Regions from separate parts of the Rhizobium sp. NLR22b genome, predicted to be linked through region 3. Evidence: predicted binding sites of a transcription regulator. Region 3 holds the regulator's gene; each other region holds the start of a gene.

Region 1 (4,314 bases), on a different contig from region 3:
AGGGAGAGAACCATGTCGCACAAACCCGGCCGCGGCCGCATCTATTCCTCGATCACCGAGACCATCGGCGACACGCCGCTGGTGCGCTTCGACAAGCTGGCGCGGGAAAAGGGTGTGGTGGCAAACCTGATCGGCAAGCTCGAATTCTTCAATCCGATCGCATCCGTCAAGGACCGCATCGGTGTGGCAATGATCGAAAGCCTGGAATCGCAAGGCAAGATCACATCAGGCAAAACGGTGCTGATCGAGCCGACCTCGGGCAATACCGGCATCGCACTCGCCTTTGCCGCCGCCGCCAAGGGATATCGGCTGATCCTCACCATGCCCGAGACCATGTCGGTCGAACGCCGCAAGATGCTGGCGCTGCTCGGCGCCGAGCTGGTGCTGACGGAAGGGTCGAAGGGCATGAAGGGCGCCATCGCCAAGGCCGAGGAGCTCGCCGCCTCCCTTCCCGACGCCATCATTCCGCAGCAGTTCGAAAACCCGGCCAATCCCGAGATCCACCGCAAGACGACGGCCGAGGAAATCTGGAACGATACCGACGGCACGGTCGATATCGTCGTCTCGGGCATCGGCACCGGCGGCACGATCACCGGCGTCGGCCAGGTGCTGAAGAGCCACAAGCCCGAGATCCAGATCATCGCCGTCGAGCCTGCCGATTCGCCGGTGCTCTCAGGCGGTAATCCCGGCCCGCACAAGATCCAGGGAATCGGCGCCGGCTTCGCGCCGAAGATCCTCGATACCGGCATCTATGACGAGGTCGTGACCGTCACCAACGACGAGGCCTTCGAACAGGCCCGCCTCATCGCAAGGCTCGAAGGCGTGCCGGTCGGCATCTCCTCCGGCGCGGCGCTGACGGCGGCGATCAAGGTCGGCAGCCGGCCGGAAAATGCCGGCAAGAACATCGTCATCATCATACCGTCTTTTGCGGAACGGTATTTGTCGACGGCGCTGTTTGAGGGGTTGGGGAGCTGAATAGCGAATAGCGAATAGCGAATAGCGAATAGCGAATAGCGAATAGGATGTAACCTGCTTTGCGGCGGGCAAGCCGATTAACTAGTCGCTATTCGCAACTCCCTATTCGCTTGCGCTCAGGCGGCCGCCGTCAACCTCTCGCCGGCGATCCGGTAGGAGATCGCCTCAGCCAGATGCAAACGGCCAACGGTCGGTTTGTCGTCGAGATCGGCGAGCGTGCGGGCGACCTTGAGGACGCGGTGGTAGCCGCGGGCGGAGAATTTCATCTTCTCGGCGGCGTCGCGCAGGAGTTGCAGGCCGCTCGCATCGGGCTCGGCGAGTTTTTCGATCATTGATGTGGAGCAGCGGGCATTGGTGCCGATATCCCTGGCGCCGGCGCGCGCGAAGCGCTCCTGCTGGAGCTCGCGGGCGCGGGCGACGCGGCGGGCGACATCGGCGCTGGCCTCGGCCGCCATCGGGCGGATCAGATCGGCGGCGGAGACGGCCGGCACATCGATGCGGATATCGATGCGGTCCATCAGCGGCCCGGAGATGCGGGCCTGGTAGTCGCTCATGCAGCGCGGGCCACGGGCGCAGGTATGGCCGGGCTCACCGGCCATGCCGCAGCGGCAGGGGTTCATCGCCGCGATCAGCTGGAATTTTGCCGGATAGGAGACGCGGTGATTGGCGCGCGCGATGACGCATTCGCCGCCTTCGAGCGGCTGGCGCAGCGCATCGAGTGCCTGCGGCGTGAACTCGGGAAACTCGTCGAGGAAGAGCACGCCATGATGGGCAAGCGAGGCTTCGCCGGGACGGGCGCGCAGGCCGCCGCCGACAAGGGCGGCCATGGTGGCGGAATGATGCGGGGTGCGGAAGGGCCGGCGATCGGACAGCTTGCCGCCGGTGAGCTGGCCGGCGATCGAATGGACCATCGACACTTCAAGCAGTTCGGCGGGCGAAAGCGGCGGCAGGATCGACGGCAGCCGCGACGCCAGCATCGATTTGCCGGAACCGGGAGGCCCGACCATCAGGAGATTGTGGCCGCCGGCGGCCGCCACCTCGAGCGCACGTTTTGCGCTTTCCTGGCCCTTGATCTCGGCAAGATCCGGCAGGTTGGCGGCATTGGCGCGGATCGACGGCTCCGGCCGGGAGAGCACCTGCGTGCCGCGAAAATGATTGGCAAGGGCAATCAGGCTGCGCGGTGCGAGAATATCGACCTCGGCGCCGGCCCAGGCAGCCTCGGCGCCGCTTTCGGCCGGGCAGATCAGCCCCTTGCCGAGCGCATTGGCGCCGATGGCCGCCGGCAGCGCGCCCGCAATGGCGGCGATCGTGCCATCGAGATTGAGTTCGCCGACGACGACAAAATCCGACAGCGCATCGGCGGGAATGGCGCCGAGAGCGGCCATCAGCGCCAGCGCGATTGGCAGATCAAAATGCGAGCCTTCCTTCGGCAGATCGGCGGGCGCCAAGTTGACGGTCACCCGTTTGCCCGGCAGCGCCAGGCCGGAGGCGTGAAGGGCGGCCTGAACGCGCTCGCGGCTTTCAGCGACCGCCTTGTCAGGCAGGCCGACGATCTGCATGCCGACCTTGCCAGGCGCGATCATGACCTGGACCTCGACCGGCACGCCTTCGATGCCCTGGAATGCTACCGTACTGACACGCGCGACCATATGCCCACCCTTGTCCCGCAAACTCTTAGAGACCGCCCCGTGGCCGTTGAAAGCCAGCGGTTGCAATCTGGCACGGAAGCAGGACTAAAACAAGAACAATAAAAGAACGCAGGCGGATAAGCAGCAGTAATCGCGGTTGCACCCGATCGCAGCCTCAGCCGCGCTTGCGCTCGATCGCGTCCCAGAGCAGGGCCGCGATATCGGCGCCGCCGAACTTCCTGACCTCGCGGATGCCGGTCGGCGAGGTGACGTTGATCTCGGTCATGTAATCGCCGATCACGTCGATGCCGACGAGCAGGAAGCCGCGTTCCCTCAGCGCGGGGCCGATGCGGGCGCAGATTTCCTTTTCGCGCGGCGTCAGTTCGGTCGCCTCGGCGCGGCCGCCGACATGCATGTTGGAGCGGCTGTCATGCTCGGCCGGCACGCGGTTGATGGCACCGGCAAACTCGCCGTCGACAAGGATGATACGCTTGTCGCCCTTGCGCACGTCGGGCAGATATTGCTGGGCGATGAAGGGCTCGCGGAAGAGTTGGCCGAACATTTCCAGCAGTGAGGAGAGGTTGCGGTCGTCGCGGGTCGAATGGAAGACGCCGGCGCCGCCATTGCCGTAGAGCGGCTTCAAGATGATGTCGCCCATCTCGTCGCGGAAGCGGCGGATTTCGGCGGGATCCTTGGTGATCAGCGTCTTCGGCATCAGATCGGCGAATTCGGTGACGAAGATCTTCTCCGGTGAATTGCGCACCCAAGCCGGATCGTTGACGACGAGCGTCTTCGGATGGATGCGCTCGAGGAGATGCGTCGAGGTGATATAGGCCATGTCGAAGGGCGGATCCTGGCGCAGCAGCACCACGTCCATGGTCGAGAGATCGACGCGCTCGGGCGCGCCGAGTTCGAAGTGATCGCCCTTGACGTCACGCAGCAGCATCGGCTCGACGCTGGCAAAGAGCTTGCCGTCGCGGAAGCTCAGGCGCTCGGGGGTATAATGGAAGAGCCTGTAGCCGCGCGCCTGCGCCTCCAGGCTCATGGCGAAGGTGGAGTCCCCTGCGATATTGATGCCGGCGACATGATCCATCTGGACCGCTACATTGGTGATCTTGGCCATTTCCGTCCCTCGCTGAATGCCGGACAGATGTAGGTCGGCCCGGCATCAAACGCAACGGTCATCGAAGGCTTGCGGCAGTCGCCATTTTCAGGCGGCGATGCCCTGGCTGCCGCCGTTGCGCAGCATGTTGCGCAGACGGTAGGCGATTGCCAAAGGCTTCGGGAAAGGCTTGCGCAGGAAGGCGACCTTGCGGACGTAACTGTCGACCCGCCAGCTCGCCCAGGTTCCACCTGCGAAAAAGGCGACGTCGCCGGCGCACAGGGTCCGTTCCGTGCCGTCCTCGGCGGTGATATGGACCTCGCCTTCGAGGATCATCACGGTCTCGTCCCAGCCGAAATACCACCGGAATTCGCCCGCCGTGCAGTCCCAGATCGCCGTCAGCGACGCCTCGTCATGGCCGCGCGAATGTTCGGCGGTGCGGGCTTCCGGATTGCCGCTGATGATCCAGTCGGGATTGATCGGCGTCGATTTCAGCGGCAGGTGGTCGCTCGCATGCGCGACGAAGGACTTCCCGGCCGGCTTCAGCGCGATATAAGGCACCGAGCGCGCAGCCATGCCGACCGCACTTGCAAGCATCATCTTCCAGGC
Region 2 (4,314 bases), on a different contig from region 3:
GGATCGATCGCCAGCCCTTGCGCCCGTGAAATGACCCCATCCCGGATGGCGATGACGCCATCGCCGCCGAGCGTCACGATCAGGGTCTGGCCGGTTTCCTGATGCAGGCGGACAAGCGCTGCCTCGCGCGCTTGTGCGTCCATGCCGTCCTGTCCGGCAAGCCGCTCGAACTCGGTCTCATTGGCAATGACGATATCGGCCAGGCGACCGAGGCGCGGTGCATCGGGGATCAAGGGGGCGAGGTTGAGGATGCTGGTGATGCCCTTGGCGCGCGCGGCCGAGAGCGCGCGTTCGACGGCCGCGACAGGCACCTCGAGCTGCAACATCAGCATGTCGCCTTCGTTCATGCGGCCGACCGCGATTTCCGCATCAGCTGGCGTGACCAGGCCGTTGGCGCCCGGAACCACGGCGATCATGTTCTCGCCGTCGGCGCCGACCAGGATCAGCGCCGTGCCCGTGGGGCCGTCGACATGCTTCACGAGGGAGAGATCGGTCCCCGCCGCATCGAGCAGGGCAAGTGCATCGGCGGCAAAAGCATCCTTGCCGACGGCGCCGACCATGTGCACATAGCGGCCGGCGCGGCGGGCTGCCAGCGCCTGGTTGGCGCCCTTGCCGCCGGCAGCCGTGGCAAAACCGTTGCCGGCCACCGTCTCGCCGGGCTTCGGCAGTCGCTCGGTCGTGGCGATGAGATCCATGTTGATGGATCCGAAAACTGTGATCATCAGGCTGTCCCGTCTTTTAGAGCATGCGAATGACATCATGCCCCTGCTATTCCATGGGGCGAGACACTGCCCGAAGCGGTCACTCCTCGTCAACCACCCGAAGCTTGAGAAGGCCGGTACGGCTTTCCACCGATTTGGCCGGAGCCTCGCCATCGCGGGCGGGCTTGGCGTCACCGCCTGCCTCGAATTCCAGCGCCTCGATCTTGGCGCCGCGCCTGGTGAGCTTGTCGGCTGACGTGACCACCATGTCGATATCTTTCTGCGCCATGGCGAAGTGGCCCTGCAGCTTGCGCACCCGCTCGTCGAGGCGGCCGAGATCGTCCATCAGCAGTGCCACCTCGCCCTGGATCAGATGCGCCTGCGCCTGCATGCGCTGGTCTTTCAGCACCGCCTGGATGACCTGGATCGACAGCATCAGAAGTGATGGCGAGACAATGACGATGCGCGCTCGGTGTGCCTTCTGCACCAGCGGCTCGAAGTTCTCGTGGATCTCCGCGAAGATCGATTCCGACGGCACGAAGAGAAAGGCCGTCTCCTGGGTTTCCCCCTGAATCAGATATTTCTCCGAAATATCCCGGATATGGATCTCCATATCGCGGCGGAACTGCTGGCCGGCGATCTTGGCGGCCTCGGGGCTGCCGGCGTCACGGATGGCGTTCCAGGCTTCGAGCGGGAACTTCGCATCGATGACAAGCGGCGGCGCGCCGTTCGGCATGCGGATCGTGCAGTCCGGCCGCGAGCCGTTGGAGAGCGTCTGCTGGAAGGCATAGGCGCCCATCGGCAGGCCGTCGGCGACGATCGTCTCCATCCGCGACTGGCCAAAGGCGCCGCGCGTCTGCTTGTTCGAGAGAATCGCCTGCAGTCCGACGACGTCCTTGGCGAGCGTCTGGATATTGTTCTGCGCCGCATCGATGACCGCCAGCCGCTCCTGCAGCCGCTGCAGATTCTCATGCGTCGATTTCGTCTGCTCGGTGATCGTCGAGCTGACGCGCTGCGACATGCCGTCGAGACGTTGGCTGATTGCCTGATTGAGCTCGCTCTGACGCGCGCCGAAAACCTCGGCCATGGCCGTGATGCGGCCCTGCATCTCCGCCTGGATCTTCAAAAGCTCGGCCATGCGCGCCTCGCTTTCGCCAGCCCGCAGGCTCGCCTCCTCCGCCTGCTCGCGGCGGAGGCTGATGCCGCGCAAGAGAAGGATGATCACCAGAAGCACAAAGGCGATGAGAACGCCGCCGGCAAGCGCCAGCATGGCCGGACTGAGCGAGGCGACGGAGAGGGCGAGCGATTCGGGATGAACGGTCATGCCGCAACCATAACAGAAGATGGGGCAATATATAGATCAAAACATGAACAAAATCGGCAATTCCCAATATCCTCTCTGTCGCTTTCCTCGCCGACGCGGAAAATCGCTGCCAGTTTAATCATTGCTCAACCATATTGGCCAAAATCTGTGCCAATGAATTCCCTCCCGCGCCGTTGCGCCAAGTACAGAGATTTCCATGACATCCCAGCAGACCGACAGTGCCCTCAGACAGCGTCTCGATTTCATCGAACTGGACGAGGCGGCGCGCCGGTCGATGCGGGATATCAGCCCCGTCATATCAGAGCTGATCGGCGCTGCCCTCGATAAGTTTTATGCCAAGATCGCCAGGACCCCCGCCGTATCGGCTTTTTTCGCCGATAAGAACCATGTCGCCCACGCCAAGAAGCACCAGCAGGATCATTGGAGCAAGCTTGCCGGCGGCGCCTTCGACGAGAGCTATGTGGACGGCGTGACCGCGGTCGGCCGAACGCATGCCCGCATCGGGCTGGAGCCGCGCTGGTATGTCGGCGGCTACGCCCTTGTCATGTCCGAACTCGTCAAGGGCATCATGGAGAAGCAGTGGCCGTCGGTCTTCGCGCGCCAGCAGGGCAAACTGCTCGCCGAGAAGCTGTCGGCGGTCATCAAGGCGGGCATGCTCGACATGGATTATTCCATCTCGGTCTATCTCGAGACGCTTGAAGCCAAACGCCAGGCTCTTGAAGAGCAGCGCGCCCAAGCCCAATCCGACCAGGCGCTTGCGCTCGAGCAGCTGCGCCGCGGCCTGGAGGCGCTGTCGAACGGCGATCTCGAGGCTACCCTGCCGTCCGACCTGCCAGGTGATTTCCGGCAAATGGCCGAGGATTACAATCGTGCCGTCAAGGCGCTTCGCCAGTCCTTTGCATCGGTGCGGGACACGTCCGGCCATATCATGAACGGCGCCGACGTCATTTCCAATGCGACCAACGACCTGGCGTTGCGCACTGCCCAGCAGGCGGCGGGCGTCGAGGAGAGCTCGGCCGCCCTGCAGCAGCTTTCCGTCAGCGTCGGCCAGACGGCCGCCAATGCCGAGAAGGCTTCGGACGCCGTACGCGAGACGCAGCAGAAGGCGAAGAATTCGGGTGAGCTCGTCACCAGCGCCGTTTCGGCGATGGCCGGCATCGAGAAATCCTCGACGGAGATTTCCAAGATCATCGGCGTCATCGACGAAATCGCCTTCCAGACCAATCTTCTGGCGCTGAACGCCGGCGTCGAGGCAGCGCGCGCCGGCGATGCCGGCAAGGGTTTTGCCGTTGTCGCCCAGGAAGTGCGCCAACTTGCCCAGCGCACGGCCGAGGCTGCCAAGGAGATCAAGAACCTGATCTCGCAGAGCTCGACCCAGGTCAATGAGGGTGTCGGCATCGTCTCCAGCACTGGCGAAGCGCTGAACGACATGATCGGCCGCATCGACATCATCAACCGCTTCGTCGCCGATATCGCCGCCGCCGCTCGCGATCAGGCGACCGGCGTCAACGAGGTCAGCGTGGCAATCCGCAGCATGGGCGAGATCACCCAGCAGAATTCCGGCATGGTTGAGCGCACGTCGGCGGAAACCGGTCGCCTCAAGGACGAGGTGGACCAATTGATCGAATTGCTGCGCCGCTTCCGTGCCCGCTCGGAAGGCCCTGCCGTCGTCGCGGCTCGCCGGGTGGCGTGAGGCGAATATGGCGAAATTCCGGGCGGGGATGCAAAAAAGCGCCTTCCCCGCGCGCCGGATAATTCCATAGCGGGAAAAGATGGGTTATGGGAACGCCCATGACCATCAAGCCACTCATCATTCTTCCCGACCCCGTTCTTCGTCAGCTCTCCAAGCCGATCGAGCGTGTGGATGCCGACCTGCAGCGCCTTGCCGACGACATGCTGGAAACCATGTACGACGCGCCGGGCATCGGCCTTGCCGCAATCCAGATCGGCGTGCCGCGCCGCATGCTGGTCATCGACGTCTCCCGCGAGGGCGAGGAAAAGCAGCCGCAGGTCTTCATCAATCCGGAGATCGTCAAATCGTCCGACGAGCGCTCAGTCTATGAGGAAGGCTGCCTGTCGATTCCTGATTATTATGCCGAGGTCGAGCGGCCGGCTGCCGTCTCGGTCAAGTATCTCGACCGCAACGGCAAGGAACAGACAGTGGAAGCCGACGGGCTGCTCGCCACCTGCCTGCAGCACGAGATCGACCACTTGAACGGCGTGCTTTTCATCGACCATATCTCGCGGCTGAAGCGGGAGATGGTGATCAAGAAGTTCACCAAGGCTGCG
Region 3 (4,314 bases):
GACCGGCAGGATCATGAATTCCTGGAAGTCGATCGGATTGTCGGCATGGGCGCCGCCGTTGATGATGTTCATCATCGGCACCGGCAGGAGGCTGGCGGAAGCGCCGCCGACGTAGCGGTAAAGCGGCAGGCCGGATGCCTGGGCGGCAGCCTTGGCGACGGCGAGCGAGACGCCGAGGATGGCGTTGGCGCCGAGGCGCGACTTGTTCGGCGTGCCGTCGAGCTCGATCATGATGTTGTCGATCTGAATCTGGTTTTCGGCGTCGATGCCGCCGATCGCGTCGAAGATCTCGGTGTTGGCGGCCTCGACCGCCTTTTCGACGCCCTTGCCGAGATAGCGCTTGCCGCCGTCGCGCAGCTCGACCGCCTCATGCGCGCCCGTCGAGGCGCCCGAGGGAACGGCCGCGCGGCCCATGCTGCCGTCTTCGAGATAGACGTCGACTTCGACGGTGGGGTTGCCACGGCTATCGAGGATCTCGCGGGCGATGATATCGGTGATTGCAGTCATGGGTTCTTCCTGCTCGGTGGGTGATAAGTCGTTCGAAGCCTGTCATAATCGAAGGCGTGCAAATTACAATGCCGCAATTTCCGGCCTCCGAACCAGCATTCCGTCGTGGCCTAAACCACGAACATGTCAGCTTGTTGAACGTCAGGACTTGGCGATCGCATCGAAGGCAAGCAGCTTCTCGAGCAGTCGCGGCATGTCCTTGAGATAAACCATATTCGGGCCATCGGACGGCGCGTTGTCGGGGTCCTGATGGGTTTCGAGGAAGACGCCGGCAATTCCCGTCGCCACTGCCGCGCGCGCCAGCGTTTCCACGAACTCGCGCTGGCCGCCGGAGGAATCGCCCTGCCCGCCCGGCTGAGCGACGGAATGCGTCGCGTCGAAGATGACGGGAGCGCCCATCGCCGCCATAATCGGCAGCGAGCGCATGTCGGAGACCAGCGTATTGTAGCCGAAGGAAGCGCCACGCTCGCACAAGAGCACATTCGGATTGCCGCTGGCGTTGAGCTTCTTCAGGACGTTCTTCATGTCCCAGGGGGCGAGGAACTGGCCCTTCTTGACATTGACGGCACGGCCGGTCCTTGCGGCGGCGATCAGTAGGTCGGTCTGACGGCAGAGGAAGGCCGGGATCTGCAGGACATCGACCACCTTGGCCACCTCGGCGCATTGCTCGGCCGTATGGACGTCGGTTATGACCGGAAAGCCGAATTCCTTCTTGAGGTCGGCAAAGACCTCCATGCCCTTTTCCAGGCCGATGCCGCGCTCGGCCGAGAGCGAGGTGCGGTTGGCCTTGTCGAAGGAGCTTTTGTAGACAAGACCCATGCCAAGCTTTGCGCAAAGCTCCTTCAGCGTGCCGGCGACCATGAAGGCGTGGTCCCGGTTCTCCATCTGACAGGGGCCGGCAATCAGCGACAGGCGGGCGGTATTGGAAAAGGTGACCTGACCTTCGCCTTCGCCGATCCTGACTTCGGAATTCGTGTCGGTGCTCATCGTGTTTCCTCGAAGGCGAAGAGCGCACCCTGCCCGGGCGTAGACTTCACCAGAATGCGATTGTTCTTGCGCGTGAATGTGATCCCGTTAGCACCCAAATGCGCTTCTGTCACGGCAAGATCGGCGACGGTGAAGAGGATTACCCGGCCGCGCAGACCACGATCGGCGGATGAGACGGCAAGCTCGAAATAGGCCTCCAGCCCTTCGGGCGTCATCAGGCTGATCTTCGCATTTGATGCCGCGATATTCACGCCGAAACCGGTTTTCTCCGCCGCCGCCTGCCCTATCGCAAGCCCGACGAAGGCGGCGAATGCCGCCGGGTCCGGCGCACAAAGCGCGATCTCGGCAATGCCGATCACGCCATTGGCATGCGTCTCCAGCGCGGCGCGATCTGTCGGGAAGGAATTGATGCGCTGGCAGGTAAAGAGAAAGAAATCGGGTGCGCGCAGATCAGCTGCAAAGGCCAGCTTGAAGCTGCCGACGGTCTCCGAACCATCCGGCATCCGCATCGGCCGGCTGAATTGCAACATCTCGCCGGCGCTCGCGCCGTTGCTGACGAAGCGCTTATGATCGAGGCCGGCATCCTCGCTGAGGAAGGCCAGCGCAGACAATCCCTCCTCGCCGCAGCGGAAGCGGAAGGCGCGATTGCGGGCGATGAAGACATTGCCGTGGCGGGCCGCTGCCTCGCTCTCCTCGACGCTCGCCACGCCAAGCGGCTCCAGATAGGTCTTGTCGGCGAAAAAGACGCAGGCATTCTCCGTTCCGAAGGGATGGCGCCCATCGGCGGCGACGGTGAAACCGAGCTTGCCGAGCCTCTCACGCGCCAGATCGATATTGACCACCGGCAGCACGACGTGATCCAGCGGATGCGACTTGGCGGAATGCGCGTTCATGATATCCTCCTGAAAGGGGCAAAGATGTGCGACAGCCCCTCCCCGAATGCAAGCGATGTGCGCCAATCCCGTCGAATGAAATTAAAAATCTCGACGAGTTGGCCCGAAGTTTTACGGAAATTTAGCTACTTGCGGAACACATATGGAACATATAGTGTCTGTTCTGGATTTGTTTCAATCAGGGGTCTGACGTCGATGCTCACGCGCAAACAACAGGAGCTTCTCCTTTTCATTCATGAGCGCATGAAGGAATCCGGCGTCCCTCCCTCCTTCGACGAAATGAAGGATGCCCTGGATCTCGCCTCGAAATCCGGCATTCACCGCCTGATCACGGCGCTCGAGGAGCGCGGCTTCATTCGCCGCCTACCGAATCGCGCCCGGGCGCTTGAAGTGATCAAGCTTCCGGAGGCCTATAACCCCAGCCTGCAACAGCGCCGCGGTTTTTCGCCGAGCGTCATCGAGGGCAGCCTCGGCAAACCCCAGCCGGTCGCCGCCCCCGCTGCCGCAAAGCCGGTCGCCGACAACGGCAACTCTGTCTCCGTGCCGGTCATGGGAAGAATCGCCGCCGGCGTTCCGATCTCGGCGATCCAGAACAACACGCATGACATCGTCATTCCCGCGGACATGCTTGGCTCCGGTGAGCACTACGCGCTGGAGGTCAAGGGCGATTCGATGATCGACGCCGGCATCTTCGACGGCGACACCGTGATCATCCGCAACGGCAGCACCGCAAGTCCCGGCGACATCGTCGTTGCCCTCGTCGACGACGAGGAAGCAACGCTGAAACGCTTCCGCCGGAAGGGCGCCTCGATCGCGTTGGAAGCCGCCAACCCGGCTTACGAGACCCGGATTTTCGGGCCGGACCGCGTCAAGGTGCAGGGCAAGCTCGTCGGCCTCATTCGCCGTTATCACTGACAGCAGCCGGACCGGATTCGGTAAAACTGTCTTTGCGCCAATCATAGGCGCGATGGCGCATCCATGGCCGCGATAGCGCCTCGAATGCGGTTGCGACCTGCAGGCCGGCATCGGCGAAGCGCAATTCGACGGAACCGGTCCTGCGGAGCGTCTCGCCGGTGAAGAGCGTCCCGCCTGAACGGCAGCTGTTGAAACGCAGGCGGACCGAGGTCACGACGATATCGGCCGTATCGCAGGCCGGGCCGAGATAGGCGGCATTGTCGATGACGGTGACGATATGGCCATTGCCGAGTCGTGATGTGCACCACGCCTTCTTGACGCAGGAAAACCGGTTTGCTTCACCGCCTGCTGCGGCTGCCCGCATCGCTGCGCTCGCTTCGTTCTGCTGATCGCGGGAAAGCCTGACTCGGCGGTCTTCTCCTTCCGGCGGGATAGCCGGACCATCCAGCATCTTCGGTGGAACATGTGTCGGCAGGACCAGCGCTCGCTGCCACTGGTCGAAGATGAAATCCGGCGGGTTTTCACGGTTGGACGCGATTGCCTCAGCCGCAACGACCGCAACCAGACCACCATCCTCCGAAATCACCAGATCCGGCGGGCGGGGAGCCGGCAGCAGCAGTACGGTGAGTGTCGAGACGGCGATGATGGATGTGCCGACATGGCGCAGCCGGGTGCGCAGCAGCGTCAGCAGCAGAAAGCCTGCCACCGCCACTGCGAAATACCAGGCGGGCAAGCGGCCGATGCCGATATCGCCGCCCCAGCCGGACACCGTCTTGGCAACCGCAATCACCAGATCGAGGCCGAATCCGACCACCGTCCAGAGCGGAGCATCCAGCCCGAAGGGCATGAGCAGCATCGCCAGCAGCCCGGCCGGCATGACGATGAAGGAGATGATCGGCATCGTCGCAAGGTTTGCCGGCAGGCCGTAAGCCGTCAGGCGATGAAAATGCTCGATCGAAAACAGGGCGGTGGAAAAACCGCCGATCAGCGAGGTCAGGAAGACGCCGCCGAA
Region 4 (4,314 bases), on a different contig from region 3:
GGGCGATTGCCCGCGTCAGCGCTTCGCCATCGCCTGCAGCCACGACCGAACCGGTCTCGCCCTCGGCAATGAGTTCGGCATAGGCGCCCGCATCCGATGCCACTACGGCCGTCCGCGAGGCCATGGCTTCGAGCGGCGTCAAGCCGAAACCCTCGTTGCGGGAAGGGGCGACGTAGAGCGTCAGGCGGCGATACCAGACCTTGATATCAGGCACTTCGCCGAGAAACAGGATGCGGTCGGTGAGCCCGGCGGCGGCGACATCGGCCTTGAGCTTTTCGGCGAAGGCGGTGTGCTCGGCCGTCACGCGGCCGGAGACGACGGCTGTCCATTCCGGATGCTGCGGCAAGAGCTCGATCATCGCCTTAACGAATAGATCGGTGCCTTTCTGATGGCGCACGCGGCCGAAGCAGCCGACGAGATAGCGGCCGGGCAGGCCGGTCGCGGTTATGCCGTCGTCGGCGGTTTCCGGTGGGTGAAAGAGAGAAAGGTCGACGCCGTGCTGGATGACAGTGTGAGGCACTTCGAGGAAGGAGCCTGAGCGGTCACTGGTCGCGATCACCGCGTCCATGCGGCGGATCAGCCATTTCGTATAGGCGGTGTGACGGCGTTGCGCCGCCGAAGTGAAGAGCAGCTTCAGCGGCATGCGCAGGACATGGCGAAGCAGGATGCCGACGGCCATCTCATTGTTGCGGCGGGCGTGCCAGACGCGGTGACGTCGCTTGGCCGGCGGACGCCACAGCCCGAAAAGCTGCGCCCATCTCAGTTTGGCCAAGCCCTCCGGCAGGCCGGGGCCGAGCGTCGCTATGCGCATCCCAAGCCAGATCTGGCATGGGATGAGCTGAACGATGGTCGACGTGACGCCGGAGAGCCGGCGCTTGAAGTTGGGCGCGATGATCTCGACGTCACGAATATCCGGCAAGGAATGGGTCTCGTGTCTGACGGGCGATCAGCCCCAGGAAACCTGTAGGATTTCGTAGGCCTTGGAGCCGCCCGGCGCATTGACCTCGATGGAATCGCCGACTTCCTTGCCGATCAGCGCACGGGCGATCGGGGAGGAGATGGAGATGCGGCCGGCCTTGACGTCGGCTTCCTGGTCGCCAACGATCTGGTAGGTCTTTTCTTCCTCGGTGTCCTCGTCAACGAGCTTCACCTTGGCGCCGAACTTGATCTTGTCGCCGGACATTTTCGTGAGGTCGATGACCTCGGCGCGGGCCGTCAGGTCTTCCAGCTCGGTGATGCGGCCCTCATTGTGGCTCTGGGCTTCCTTGGCGGCATGGTATTCGGCATTTTCGGAAAGGTCGCCATGAGCACGGGCTTCGGCGATCGCCTCGATGATTCGGGGGCGCTCCTCCTGCTGACGCCAGCGCAGCTCTTCCTGCAGCTTGACGAAACCACCCTGTGTCATCGGTACCTTATCAACCATTTTTCTGTCCTTCACTCCTTGCGGCCGCCGTCTTGCGTCAGCACAGTCAGGCACACACAAAAGAAAACAGGTCCCGAAGAGGAACTTCGGAACCGTGCCACAATCATAGTTGCATGCTTATAGCAGATCGCCACGGCTGATTTCCAGAAAATTCGCATAAATGAAACGGATACCCGCTGGTACGTCGGGTGATGCGTGCCAAACGGGGGAGCGGCAGCCGCGCCGGGATTGACTTTGCGCCATGGAACATATAGTGAACATACTAATGAAGAAGTCGCTAACCGAACGTTTGGCCATCCTTTCCGATGCCGCAAAATACGATGCTTCCTGTGCCTCCAGCGGCACGGTGAAACGCGATTCGAGCGCAAGCGGCGGACTGGGTTCGACCGAGGGATCCGGCATCTGCCATGCCTATGCTCCGGATGGACGGTGCATTTCGCTTCTGAAGATCCTGCTCACCAATTTCTGCATCTACGACTGTGCCTATTGCGTCAATCGCTCCTCCAGCAATGTCGAGCGCGCACGCTTCACGACGGAGGAAGTCGTCTGGCTGACGCTCGAATTCTACCGACGCAACTATATCGAAGGCCTCTTCCTTTCCTCCGGCATCATTCGCTCTTCCGATTACACGATGGAGGAGATGGTCCGCATCGTCCGCGAGCTGCGGGTGACGCATAATTTCCGCGGCTATATCCATCTGAAAGCGATCCCCGAGGCGTCGCCGCATCTGCTCGAGGAGGCGGGGCTTCATGCCGATCGGCTGTCGCTCAATATCGAGCTGCCGACCGACAGCGGGATTTCCCGTTTCGCGCCGGAAAAGAAGCCCGTCAATATCAGACGATCGATGGCGGATATCAGGTCGAAGATCGAGGCTGCCGATGAACCGACGCTTAAGACCGGGAAACGCCAGCGTTTCGTGCCAGCCGGCCAGAGCACGCAGATGATCGTCGGGGCGGATGGGGCCAATGACGCGACTATTCTGGCGAGCAGCGGCCGGCTCTACAGCAGCTATGGCCTGAGGCGCGTCTATTACTCCGCCTTCAGCCCCATCCCGGACTCCTCGAAAAACCTGCCGCTGATCAAGCCGCCGCTGATGCGCGAGCATCGGCTTTACCAGGCCGACTGGCTCTATCGGTTCTACGGTTTCGGCATCGAGGAGATTACTGCGAACCAGGCGGACGGCATGCTCGATCTCAATCTCGATCCGAAGCTTGCCTGGGCGCTTGCCAACCGGGGCGAATTTCCCGTCGACATCAACAAGGCCGAGCGCGAGCGGTTGCTGCGTGTGCCGGGCCTCGGCACCAAAACCGTGAAAGCGATCGTCTCTGCGCGCTGTTTTCGTCGCCTGCGGCTTGATGATCTCTCCCGACTCGGAGTTTCGATCAAGAAAGTCCAATCCTTCATCTCCGCGGAAGGCTGGTCGCCGCGACGGCTGGTCGACCGCCCGGACCTGCGCGCCGTGTTCGAGCCGCAGCATGAACAATTGTCCTTGCTGTGATGCGCCGGGTCGTGCTTGCAGGACGTGGAGATCTTGGCGAATGGCGCGATGCCGCACGCGTTTTGGCGGCAGCCGGCATCTTGCCCGAGGAGATCGACTGGCGCGAAAAAAGCGCCGAGGCCGATCTGTCGTTTCAACGGGACGCCATGCCGCCAGCGCCTGCGACAACGCGTAAGCCGATGACGGTGCCGCCCGCTTTCATCGAGCTTGCTGAGACCGTCCTCTGCCATTCCGATCCGGCGCGATTTTCTCTGCTGTACCGTCTCCTCTGGAGGCTGCAGCTGGATCGGCAACTGCTGGAGGTGACCTCCGACGAGGATGTTGTGCGGGCCAGGCTGATGGCGAAGAACATTCGGCGCGACGCGCACAAGATGACGGCCTTCGTCCGTTTCAAGGAAGTCGGCGCGGTATCGGCAGGTCGTCGGAAATTCCTCGCCTGGTTCGAGCCGGACCATCATGTCGTCAGGCGCACGGCTCCCTTTTTCCAGCGCCGTTTCAGCGACATGGACTGGCTAATCGCCACGCCCAAGGGCTCGGCGGCCTGGAACGGCGAGCGGCTGACGATTGCCGACGAGCCATGCGAAAGGCCTAATCTCACCGATGCCACGGACGAACTCTGGCGAACCTACTATGCCAGCATCTTCAACCCCGCGCGGTTGAAGGTGAAGGCGATGCAGGCGGAGATGCCGAAGAAATACTGGAAGAACCTGCCGGAGGCCGACCTCATTCCTGGCTTGATTGCATCGGCCGAAAGCAAGGTGCGGGAGATGGCGGCGCGGGAGGCGACGCAGTCGCTGCCGTTTCACGACCGCTTGCAGCGGGCCGCGCGCAATCTCCCCGCAGAACCAGCGGCTACTGCGGGCACGCTGGAAGCACTGCGCGCGGAGGCCGCTGTCTGCACACGCTGCCCGCTTCATGCAAATGCGACGCGGACGGTATTCGGAGAGGGGCCGCGCGATGCGCAGGTGATGTTCGTCGGCGAGCAGCCGGGCGACCAGGAGGATATTTCCGGGCGTCCCTTCGTCGGTCCCGCCGGCAGGCTTCTCGATCAGGTGATATCGGAGGCGGGCATCGACCGCTCGAGGCTCTACGTCACCAATGCCGTCAAGCATTTCAAATACGAGCCGCGGGGCAAGCGTCGCATCCATCAGAAGCCGAATATGAATGAGGTGAAGCATTGCCGCTGGTGGCTCGATCGCGAGATGGCGCTCCTCAAGCCGAAACTGATTGTCGCATTGGGGGCGACGGCGCTTGCGGCGCTGACCGATGTCAAAGAGCGCCTGCAGGATGTCAGGGGAAGGGCGATGGCGATCGAAGGAGGGCGCACGCTCTTCGTGACGGTGCATCCGTCCTATCTGCTGCGCATTCCGGACGAGCGACTGAAGGCGGAGGA

Evidence for each region. The regulator LexA, encoded in region 3, represses DNA repair genes until DNA is damaged. The targets are predictions, from matches to a motif close to TGTTCNNNNTGTGTTCNG.
Region 1: a site for LexA is predicted at 2,716-2,733, ahead of HJC00_RS03295 (YifB family Mg chelatase-like AAA ATPase). Genes of this name have one in related genera too.
Region 2: a site for LexA is predicted at 2,058-2,075, ahead of HJC00_RS02875 (DNA recombination protein RmuC). Genes of this name have one in related genera too.
Region 4: a site for LexA is predicted at 1,666-1,683, ahead of HJC00_RS18205 (putative DNA modification/repair radical SAM protein). Genes of this name have one in related genera too.

What each region holds. Positions count from the first base shown of each region.
Region 1 covers NZ_JABDWM010000001.1:694,135-698,448, forward strand. The annotation lists gene cysK (cysteine synthase A) at 13-975, shown strand; gene HJC00_RS03295 (YifB family Mg chelatase-like AAA ATPase) at 1,092-2,624, opposite strand; gene gshB (glutathione synthase) at 2,779-3,726, opposite strand; gene HJC00_RS03305 (cupin domain-containing protein) at 3,814-4,314, opposite strand, start outside.
Region 2 covers NZ_JABDWM010000001.1:605,409-609,722, reverse strand. The annotation lists gene HJC00_RS02880 (ribokinase) at 1-722, opposite strand, end outside; gene HJC00_RS02875 (DNA recombination protein RmuC) at 802-2,025, opposite strand; gene HJC00_RS02870 (globin-coupled sensor protein) at 2,222-3,718, shown strand; gene def (peptide deformylase) at 3,817-4,314, shown strand, end outside.
Region 3 covers NZ_JABDWM010000009.1:171,029-175,342, forward strand. The annotation lists gene eno (phosphopyruvate hydratase) at 1-507, opposite strand, end outside; gene kdsA (3-deoxy-8-phosphooctulonate synthase) at 649-1,494, opposite strand; gene HJC00_RS16720 (VOC family protein) at 1,491-2,387, opposite strand; gene lexA (transcriptional repressor LexA) at 2,583-3,302, shown strand; gene HJC00_RS16730 (ComEC/Rec2 family competence protein) at 3,283-4,314, opposite strand, start outside.
Region 4 covers NZ_JABDWM010000010.1:228,192-232,505, forward strand. The annotation lists gene HJC00_RS18195 (glycosyltransferase family 4 protein) at 1-919, opposite strand, end outside; gene greA (transcription elongation factor GreA) at 947-1,423, opposite strand; gene HJC00_RS18205 (putative DNA modification/repair radical SAM protein) at 1,689-2,921, shown strand; gene HJC00_RS18210 (UdgX family uracil-DNA binding protein) at 2,921-4,314, shown strand, end outside.